3 regions of the Vibrio sp. PSi01 genome follow, and region 3 is predicted to be linked to each of the others. Evidence: predicted binding sites of a transcription regulator. Region 3 holds the regulator's gene; each other region holds the start of a gene.
The links. Region 3 encodes MetJ, which represses methionine synthesis genes. Its sites were predicted from a motif close to TTAGACNTNTANANGTCTAA; they were not measured.
Positions count from the first base shown of each region.

Region 1: a site for MetJ is predicted at 2,087-2,106, ahead of metK (methionine adenosyltransferase). Genes of this name have one in related genera too.
Region 2: a site for MetJ is predicted at 1,749-1,768, ahead of metH (methionine synthase). Genes of this name have one in related genera too.

Region 1 covers NZ_JBHNYN010000005.1:377,863-381,137, reverse strand. Annotated here, with positions in the region: gene ACFI6G_RS10770 (DUF2189 domain-containing protein) at 1-439, opposite strand, end outside; gene metK (methionine adenosyltransferase) at 809-1,963, opposite strand; gene tkt (transketolase) at 2,353-3,275, shown strand, end outside.
Region 2 covers NZ_JBHNYN010000021.1:502-3,776, reverse strand. Annotated here, with positions in the region: gene metH (methionine synthase) at 1-1,700, opposite strand, end outside; gene ACFI6G_RS19710 (cation:proton antiporter) at 1,870-3,150, shown strand.
Region 3 covers NZ_JBHNYN010000012.1:61,036-64,310, reverse strand. Annotated here, with positions in the region: gene ACFI6G_RS15760 (malic enzyme-like NAD(P)-binding protein) at 68-1,357, shown strand; gene metJ (met regulon transcriptional regulator MetJ) at 1,567-1,887, opposite strand; gene ACFI6G_RS15750 (O-succinylhomoserine (thiol)-lyase) at 2,096-3,275, shown strand, end outside.

The sequences.
Region 1 (3,275 bases), on a different contig from region 3:
CAGCGATACGCATCCAGAATATCATCGCGACCATTAATACAATCGCAAAGGCCCATTGATGGGTAGAATTACGCGTGATGGCTTTCATCGAGTGCAATAGACTAGCGTTGTGCCCTTTTTCTCTTTCCCAAGCAGCGTCATACAAGCCCAGAGCAAGAAATGGCCCTATCAACATGTACACGATCAAACTTGGCATCACGACCAAGTGCGTTCCTTGCCACTGGACAAGTTGAACAATGGCGATTGCCGCAGCCATAAAGCACAGCCCGTAAAACGCGCTGATTAATGGCATTCTCACTAAGTCATGCAGAGCAAGCGACAACCAATGAAAGGGTGCAGAAATACTGATTTGGTTGCAAGGAATGGTGCGAGCATAATCCTGATCGCTGACCTTGTGTTTTTTATCGTTCAGTTCGGATGGGTGCGCGGTACGAGGCATAGATCCCCCTAGTTAAATAACGTCCTAGTTATAATTCCATAGAGCTCAATATTGTGGCTTAAATGAGCATTATGGGATTGAGCTAAAGTGCTCGTTATCGTCCTAGTTATTGTTCTAGCGTTCACTTAACTATTGATATTAGGCTTAACTGCATTGGGGTTAAATGTGAGCTTGATCTGCTAGGAGTTACCTTAACTATTGTCATTAGTACTAGAAAACACAAATTATCAATGGCTTTTTATACTAAGTGGTTAACGGTAAAGGAGGCAGGTAGAGCGAGTTACGCAGAGTAAGGGTTAGATAAGTACATAAAAATAAAGCCCTTACTAACAAGTAAGGGCTTTAAAGAAACAAATCGCAGTGGCTAAATTATTTTAGACCGGCGAAGTCGGCAAGGATTGCTGCTTTGTCAGTCGCTTCCCAAGGGAACTCTTCACGACCGAAGTGGCCGTATGCAGCTGTCTGCTTGTAGATAGGTTGAAGAAGGTTCAGCATTTCTTGAAGACCGTATGGACGTAGGTCGAAGTTTTGACGAACCGCTTCAATAATGATTTCGTGAGCGACTTTCTCAGTACCAAACGTTTCAACCATGATAGATGTTGGATCTGCAACACCGATAGCGTAAGACAGTTGAATCTCACAACGATCAGCCATACCAGCAGCAACGATGTTTTTCGCAACGTAACGCGCTGCGTAAGCTGCAGAACGGTCAACTTTCGATGGATCTTTACCAGAGAATGCACCGCCACCGTGGCGAGCTGCGCCGCCGTAGGTATCAACAATGATCTTACGACCTGTTAAACCACAGTCACCCATTGGGCCACCGATTACGAAACGGCCTGTTGGGTTGATGAAGAAGTTAGTGTCTTTGTTGATCCATTCAGCAGGAAGTACTGGCTTGATGATCTCTTCCATTACCGCTTCACGTAGATCCGGAGTTGTTACTGAATCACAGTGTTGAGTAGAAAGAACAACAGCATCAATACCAACAATCTTACCTTGGTCGTACTGGAATGTTACTTGAGATTTCGCATCTGGGCGAAGGAAGTCAAGTTTGCCGCTCTTACGTACTTCAGCTTGCTTCTTAACAAGAAGATGAGAGTAAGTAATTGGAGCTGGCATTAGGATTGGTGTTTCGTTAGTCGCGTAACCAAACATGATGCCTTGGTCGCCAGCGCCTTGCTCTTTAGGGTCTGCTTTATCGACACCTTGGTTGATGTCTGGAGACTGCTTACCAATTGTGTTTAGAACGGCACAAGAGTCAGCGTCAAAGCCCATATCAGAATGAACGTAACCAATTTCACGTACTGTTTCACGAGTGATTTCTTCGATATCAACCCATGCAGACGTTGTTACTTCACCGCCAACCATAACCATGCCGGTTTTTACGTAAGTCTCACAAGCAACACGTGCTTTTGGATCTTGTTCCAAGATGGCATCAAGAACAGCATCAGAGATTTGGTCTGCAATTTTATCTGGATGGCCTTCTGAAACAGATTCAGAAGTGAATAGGTGCTTAGCCATGAGAGCTCCACTTTTAGTTTTTAGTTGCAATTAGTTTTTAGTTGCAAACAGTTAAATGCAAATAATTTTAGGCATCGCAAGCTAGCAAGCGCTGCCATTAAATACAGTATATTTTGTAGGTGTTTCTACATCTAGACGGCTATTCTAAATTCCAGCGGTCGAATTACAAGCTCTTTTTTATGATATGTCATAACTAAACGTTTGCGTATCGGTCGGGATAAGCCATTGCCAAGCGATGTAAATGTTCGAAAATTGCGAAAAATGACTGTTAAAATGCCAGTAAAACGTTTGCAGTCGCTAAAGTCGTTTGAGAGAATACCCGCGCTAATAAGAATGAAAATTTTAGCATTAATCTCTTTTTTAAATCGCTTATGTACTCAGGAGCAGACATGCCTTCTCGTAAAGATCTAGCCAATGCAATTCGCGCACTTAGCATGGATGGCGTTCAACAAGCAAATTCAGGCCACCCTGGCGCACCTATGGGTATGGCTGACATCGCTGAAGTTCTTTGGCGTGGTCACTTGAACCACAACCCAGGAAACCCAGAGTGGGCTGACCGCGACCGTTTTATCTTGTCTAACGGGCATGGTTCAATGTTGATTTACTCTCTGCTTCATCTGGCAGGTTACGAGCTCTCAATTGAAGACCTTAAGAACTTCCGTCAGCTGCACTCTAAGACGCCTGGTCACCCTGAGTACGGTTACGCTCCTGGTATCGAAACAACGACAGGCCCTCTAGGTCAAGGCATCACTAATGCTGTTGGTATGGCAATGGCTGAGAAAGCACTGGCTGCACAGTTCAACAAAGAAGGCCACGACATCGTAGACCACTACACTTATGCATTCATGGGTGATGGTTGTCTGATGGAAGGTATCTCTCACGAAGCATGTTCTCTAGCGGGTACGCTAGGCCTTGGTAAGTTGGTTGCTTTCTGGGATGACAACGGCATCTCTATTGATGGCGAAGTTGAAGGTTGGTTCTCTGACGATACACCTAAGCGTTTTGAAGCTTACGGTTGGCATGTAATCCCTGCTGTTGATGGTCACGATGCTGACGCTATCAATGCTGCAATTGAAGCGGCTAAAGCAGATCCTCGTCCAACACTTATCTGTACTAAAACTATCATCGGTTTTGGTTCTCCAAACAAAGCGGGTACGCACGACTGTCACGGTGCTCCACTAGGTGCAGATGAAATCACAGCAACTAAAGCAGCGCTTGGTTGGGAACACGGTCCTTTCGAAATCCCAGCAGATATCGCAGCTGAGTGGAATGCGAAAGAAGCAGGCGCAGCGAAAGAAGCAGCGTGGAATGC
Region 2 (3,275 bases), on a different contig from region 3:
GAAACATTCGATACACCACCAGAGATCATTGCATGAGGGAGATCGCGTTTGATATCTCCTACTGCTTCAATAAAATCAACCGCATAATTGTTATGCTCGTCAATGCCCGTCGCAACTGCAAAAATGTTCGGATCGAAAATAATATCTTCAGGTGGGAAACCGACTTCATCAACAAGAATGTTGTAGGCATTGGTACAGATCTCAACTTTACGCTCTCGAGTATCGGCTTGGCCGACTTCATCGAAGGCCATCACAATGACTGCAGCACCATAACGACGAACTAATTTAGCTTGCTCGACAAACTTCTCTTTCCCTTCCTTCAATGAGATAGAGTTAACGATGCCTTTACCCTGAATACATTTCAGACCCGCTTCAATAACTTCCCATTTTGAAGAGTCGACCATGACTGGCACTTTCGAAATCTCTGGCTCAGATGCACATAGATTAAGGAATTTAACCATGCACGCCTCAGCGTCTAGCATCCCTTCATCCATGTTGATATCAATGATTTGTGCACCGTTTTCTACTTGCTCTCGAGCAACACTCAACGCTTCATCGTAAAGCTCTTCTTTAATCAGGCGCTTAAATCGAGCTGAGCCGGTAACGTTAGTACGCTCACCTACGTTCACAAACAGAGATTCTTTGGCGATCGTCAACGGCTCTAACCCCGAAAGACGGCAAGAGACTGGCAAATCGGGTAATTGGCGCGGCATTACACCGTCAACAGCCTCGGCCATCTGGCGAATATGTTCTGGTGTCGTACCACAACAGCCACCAATTAAGTTTAAGAAGCCACTTTCAGCCCATTCCTTAACATGTTCAGCCATATCTTCGGGAGAAAGGTCATACTCGCCAAACGCATTAGGTAAACCGGCGTTAGGGTGAGCAGAAACATAGCTTTCTGAGATACGGGACATCTCACCAACGTACTCTCGCAGTTCATCTGGCCCGAGTGCACAGTTCAATCCAAACGAAATAGGTTTAACATGACGAAGGGCGTTATAGAATGCCTCAGTAGTCTGTCCTGAAAGCGTACGGCCTGATGCATCAGTTATGGTGCCTGAGATCATGACTGGCAATTTAATACCAACTTCTTCAAAAACCGATTCAACAGCAAAAGAACATGCTTTTGCATTTAACGTGTCGAAGATAGTCTCGATAAGAATAAGATCTGAGCCGCCTTTAATAAGTGCTCGTGTCGATTCGGAGTAAGCTTCAACAAGCTCATCAAAGCTAACATTACGGTAGCCTGGATCATTAACATCTGGGGATATAGAACACGTTCGGTTTGTTGGACCTAACACCCCTGCCACAAAGCGAGGTTTATCCGGAGTCTTTGCTGTCCACTCATCAGCAGCTTCACGAGCTAGCTTGGCAGCAGCAAAGTTAATTTCTTCGCTAAGGCTTTCCATATCATAGTCGGCCATAGCAATGGTTGTTGCATTAAAGGTATTGGTTTCGAGGATATCAGCCCCAGCTTCCAAATATTCAGTATGGATATCTTTGATAAGCTTGGGCTGTGTAAGAACTAAAAGGTCATTGTTGCCCTTTAAGTCACTATGCCAATTAGCAAAACGTTCACCGCGGTAGTCTTGCTCTTCCAATTTATAGTCCTGAATCATAGTGCCCATGCCACCATCGATCAGTAAAATTCGTTGCTTCAACAGAGCTTCAATCTTTTGCCTTACATTACTTCCCACAGTACAACCTCATTCCTTTAATTATCCCTCCATCCTATCACACATTAAAAAGGAGTCTAGACGTCTAAAAAAGGAAATTGATTACCGAGTCATGACAAAAAAATGTTTGCTATTTGAGCATGAGACAACGAAAATTCATATTCATACTTTGTTACATGTTGGAATACCAATGTCGGTCTATTACACCTTATGCTTCTTGTCCGCTGCTGCCATGCTTATTGCTTTCGTGAATACCAAAATTGGTAAGATGCAGACAACCATCGCCATCACAGCTGGTTCAATGATGCTATCTCTATTGATTATCATTGCGGGACAAAATAATTGGTTCCAATTGGCAGACATTGCCTCAGAGACCGTTGCCAGTATCAATTTTGAAGATTTCCTTCTAAAAGGGATATTAGGGTTCTTACTATTTGCAGGCGGGTTGGGAATTAAATTACCAAACCTAAAAGACCAAAAGTGGGAAATAACAGTACTCGCATTAGGGGCAACGCTATTTTCAACATTCTTTATTGGTTTTGTGCTCTATGGGTTCTGTCAGTTCATCGGTATTCAATTTGATCTAATTTACTGCTTACTCTTTGGCTCTCTAATCTCCCCGACCGATCCAATTGCCGTGTTAGCCATCGTAAAGAAACTCGATGCGCCAAGACGAATCTCTACTCAAATCGAGGGAGAGTCTCTATTTAACGATGGTTTTGGTTTAGTTATCTTCGTAACCCTATTTACTATCGCATTTGGTACAGAAGCGCCAACAGTCAGCAGTGTAACTATGCTTTTTGTCCAAGAAGCGATTGGCGGAATTGTCTACGGTTTTGCTTTAGGCCTCGTATTCCACTACTTAATTAGCAATACAGATGACCACTCGATGGAGTTACTATTAACTATCGGTATCCCAACTGCTGGTTATGCCTTTGCTGAAGTTCTACATGTATCGGGACCATTGGCAATGGTGGTATCAGGTATCATGATTGGTAACTGGACACGCTTTATCGGATTCTCAAAAGAGAGTGAAGACCACTTAGACCATTTCTGGGAGCTAATAGACGAGTTTTTAAATGGTGTATTGTTTTTACTAATCGGTATGTCAATGTTGCTATTCAAATTCCACCAAGAAGACTGGATCTTAATGGCGTTCGCCGTTCCTCTAGTACTAAGCGCTCGCTACCTAAGTGTCTTCTTGTCTTATATCGGGTTTAAGCGCTTTAGAACTTATAACCCATGGTCTATAAAAATTCTAACTTGGGGTGGTTTACGTGGCGGCTTAGCTCTCGCTATGGCACTTTCTATACCTTCTGGCATTTGGGTAATTGAAGAGAAGCTCATCGATGTAAAAGAAGTTATCCTCGTTATGACCTATGCGGTAGTTGTATTCTCGATTTTAGTACAAGGCTCGACAATTACTCCTATGATCGAAAAAGCAAAGCAAGCAGAGAAAGAGCTAGATTAACATCTCATAATATTAAACTAGGCTGCCTAATTTAGGTGGCCTTTTTTGTATCCTCTAGAAATTGGACACGTCAAATATTCCACACTCAAAAGCATCTATGTGGACTAAATTCTAGATCGAGCTGA
Region 3 (3,275 bases):
ACTTTGAAGTACATCCATTAACATGAACAAGATCCCCCAAATAATAATATCCTAGGAACCTACACCTATGTCTGAAGACAGCAGCCAAGCTCAATCCTCTCAAGAATTATCGCCTCAAGAACAATTCCGTCAGCAAGCTCTTGATTACCATGAGTTCCCAATTCCTGGCAAAATTGCCGTAGAACTGACGAAGCCTGCAAACTCTGCAGAAGACCTAGCACTTGCATACAGTCCTGGTGTGGCTGAGCCAGTCCGAGAGATCGCACAGAACGTCGATAACGTTTACAAGTACACAGGTAAAGGCAACATGGTTGCAGTTATCTCTAACGGTACCGCGATTCTTGGCTTAGGTAACCTTGGCCCTATTGCTTCTAAACCTGTTATGGAAGGTAAAGCGTTACTGTTTAAGCGTTTTGCTGGTTTAGATTCTATCGATATTGAAGTAAAACACCGCACAATCGATGAGTTCGTTGATACGGTTGCGAATATCGCAGATACATTCGGCGGTATTAACCTAGAAGACATCAAAGCACCAGACTGTTTTGAAATTGAACGTCGCCTGATTGAGCGTTGTGATGTACCTGTATTCCACGATGACCAACATGGTACTGCGATTGTAACTGCCGCGGGTATGCTGAATGCAATCGAGCTTCAAGGTAAAAAACTCGAAGAGTGTAAGATCGTTTGCTTAGGCGCCGGAGCAGCCGCAGTTGCTTGTATGGAACTACTGATTAAGTGTGGCGCTCAGCGTGAGAAGATCTACATGCTTGATCGTAAAGGTGTGATCCACACTCGTCGTGATGACCTGAATGAGTACAAAGCACTGTTCGCAAACAACACCGACAAGCGTACGCTTGAAGATGTTATTGAAGGTGCTGATCTTTTCTTGGGCGTATCTGGCCCTAATTTGCTACCAGCAGAAGCACTAACGCTAATGGCTGATAAGCCAGTTGTGTTTGCATGTTCAAACCCTGATCCAGAGATCAAGCCACAGCTTGCTCACGAAGTTCGTTCTGATCTAATTATGGGTACAGGCCGCAGTGATTACCCTAACCAGGTAAACAACGTACTTTGTTTCCCATTCATTTTCCGTGGTGCACTAGACGTACGTGCGAGCGAAATCAATGACGAAATGAAGCTAGCGGCGGTTAAAGCTATTCGTGAACTAGCGAAAGAAGAAGTTCCAGCTGAAGTACTAGCAGCTGCAGGTGAAACTGCACTGGAGTTCGGTAAGGGTTACATCATTCCTAAGCCAATGGACCCACGTCTACTTCCTCGTGTAGCAAAAGCGGTAGCAGAAGCGGCCGTTGAATCTGGCGTAGCTCGTATTGAGATGCCTGCTAACTATATGGCATAAAAGCATATGGCATAGATACTGGATGGCGTAATCGCTTGTTATAGCGGTTGCTCGATTGAGCAAAAAAGAATAATAAAAAACCGACTCATCAGGAGTCGGTTTTTTTATGTCTATCATTTACAGCACACGCCTAGATAAGATAGTGGCTGATGTGACAAATAGGGTTCAGCTATAGCGGATCAATACTGAAGGCAGCGACTGAGTTATTGTTATTCTTCGTCAAATGCTTCGAACTCGATACCCATTGCTGTCATCAGTTCTTTCACTTCAGCAGGAATATCATCTGGGCGATCTTTACGAAGGTCTTCATCCGTTGGCAGTGGCTGGCCTGTGTACGCATGTAGAAAGGCTTCGCACAGTAGCTCACTGTTTGTTGCATGGCGTAGGTTGTTAATCTGGCGGCGAGTACGCTCGTCAGTGAGAACCTTTAACACTTTTAGAGGGATAGAAACTGTAATTTTCTTTACTTGTTCGCTTTTCTTTCCATGCTCAGCATATGGGCTTATGTATTCACCATTCCAGTCGGCCATTGCGTACCTTCATCACTTTAGTTGTTAGAATAAATTAATAGTGGTGATTTTAGCGGGATTTACTGCCATAAGCAAAGACATATAGACGTCTAGAAGTGTTGACGTCTCGCGTTTATGAAAGTAAAGTGAATAACATATATCTAACACAGCCGCAAAAACCCCACAAGCTGCTGTGATACCCAGACGCCAAACTTGTAAGGAAGCACCTATGAGCAGCCGGAAGCCAGCAACCATCGCCGTACGTACTGGCATCGAGTCAGACACTCAACATCATGCCGTAGTTCCACCTATTTATCTGTCGACTAACTACGGTTTTCCCGCTTTTGGTGAAGTGCCAAAGTACGATTACACCCGTTCTGGTAACCCAAACCGTGGTTTATTAGAAACTGCTCTGTTTGAACTGGAGTCTGGTAAAGGTGCCGTTGTGACTAACTGTGGCACGTCGGCGCTTAACTTATGGGTGTCTACTTTCTTAGGTGGTGATGATCTTATTGTCGCACCACACGATTGTTATGGTGGTACTTACCGTCTATTTAACACGCGTTCGCTTAAAGGCGATTTTAAAGTGCTGTTTGTTGATCAATCGGATCAAGCTGCGCTAGATGCGGCGATCGCACTTAAGCCTAAGCTGATCTTATTAGAGACTCCATCGAACCCACTGGTTCGCGTGGTTGATATTGCTGAAACTTGCCGTAAAGCAAAAGAAGTGGGTGCATTGGTTGCTGTTGATAATACGTTTTTGACGCCTGTGTTCCAAAAGCCGTTAGAGCTAGGTGCCGATTTTGTTATCCACTCAACAACGAAATTCATTAATGGTCACTCAGACGTGATTGGTGGTGTGGTCGTTACCAAGACGGAAGAGCACGCTGAAGAGTTAGCTTGGTGGGGCAACTGCATCGGTGCGACCGGCACACCGTTTGATAGCTACATGACGCTACGTGGTATTCGTACGCTTGGGGCTCGTATGCGTGTTCATGAAGAGAGCTCGCGTGAAATCTTAACTTCGCTACAGCAGCAAGATCTTGTTGGCACTATTTATCACCCAAGTTTATCTGACCACCCAGGTCATGATATTGCGAAGAAACAGCAGTCTGGCTTTGGTTCAATGCTGAGCTTTGAATTTTCAGGCTCATTTGAGGCGCTTAAATACTTTGTTGGCGAGTTAGCGCTGTTCTCTTTAGCTGAGTCTTTGGGCGGTGTTGAAAGCTTGATTTGTCACCCTGCGTCGATGACTCACCGTGCAATGGGTGAAGAAGCCTTGGCAGAAGCGGGGATCTCTCAGCAACTATTACGCCTTTCGGTTGGTTTAGAAGACGCTGAAGATTTGATTGACGATCTCAAGCAAGCCTTTGAAAAGACAAAACGCTTTATCGCTGAAGGGGAGGGTT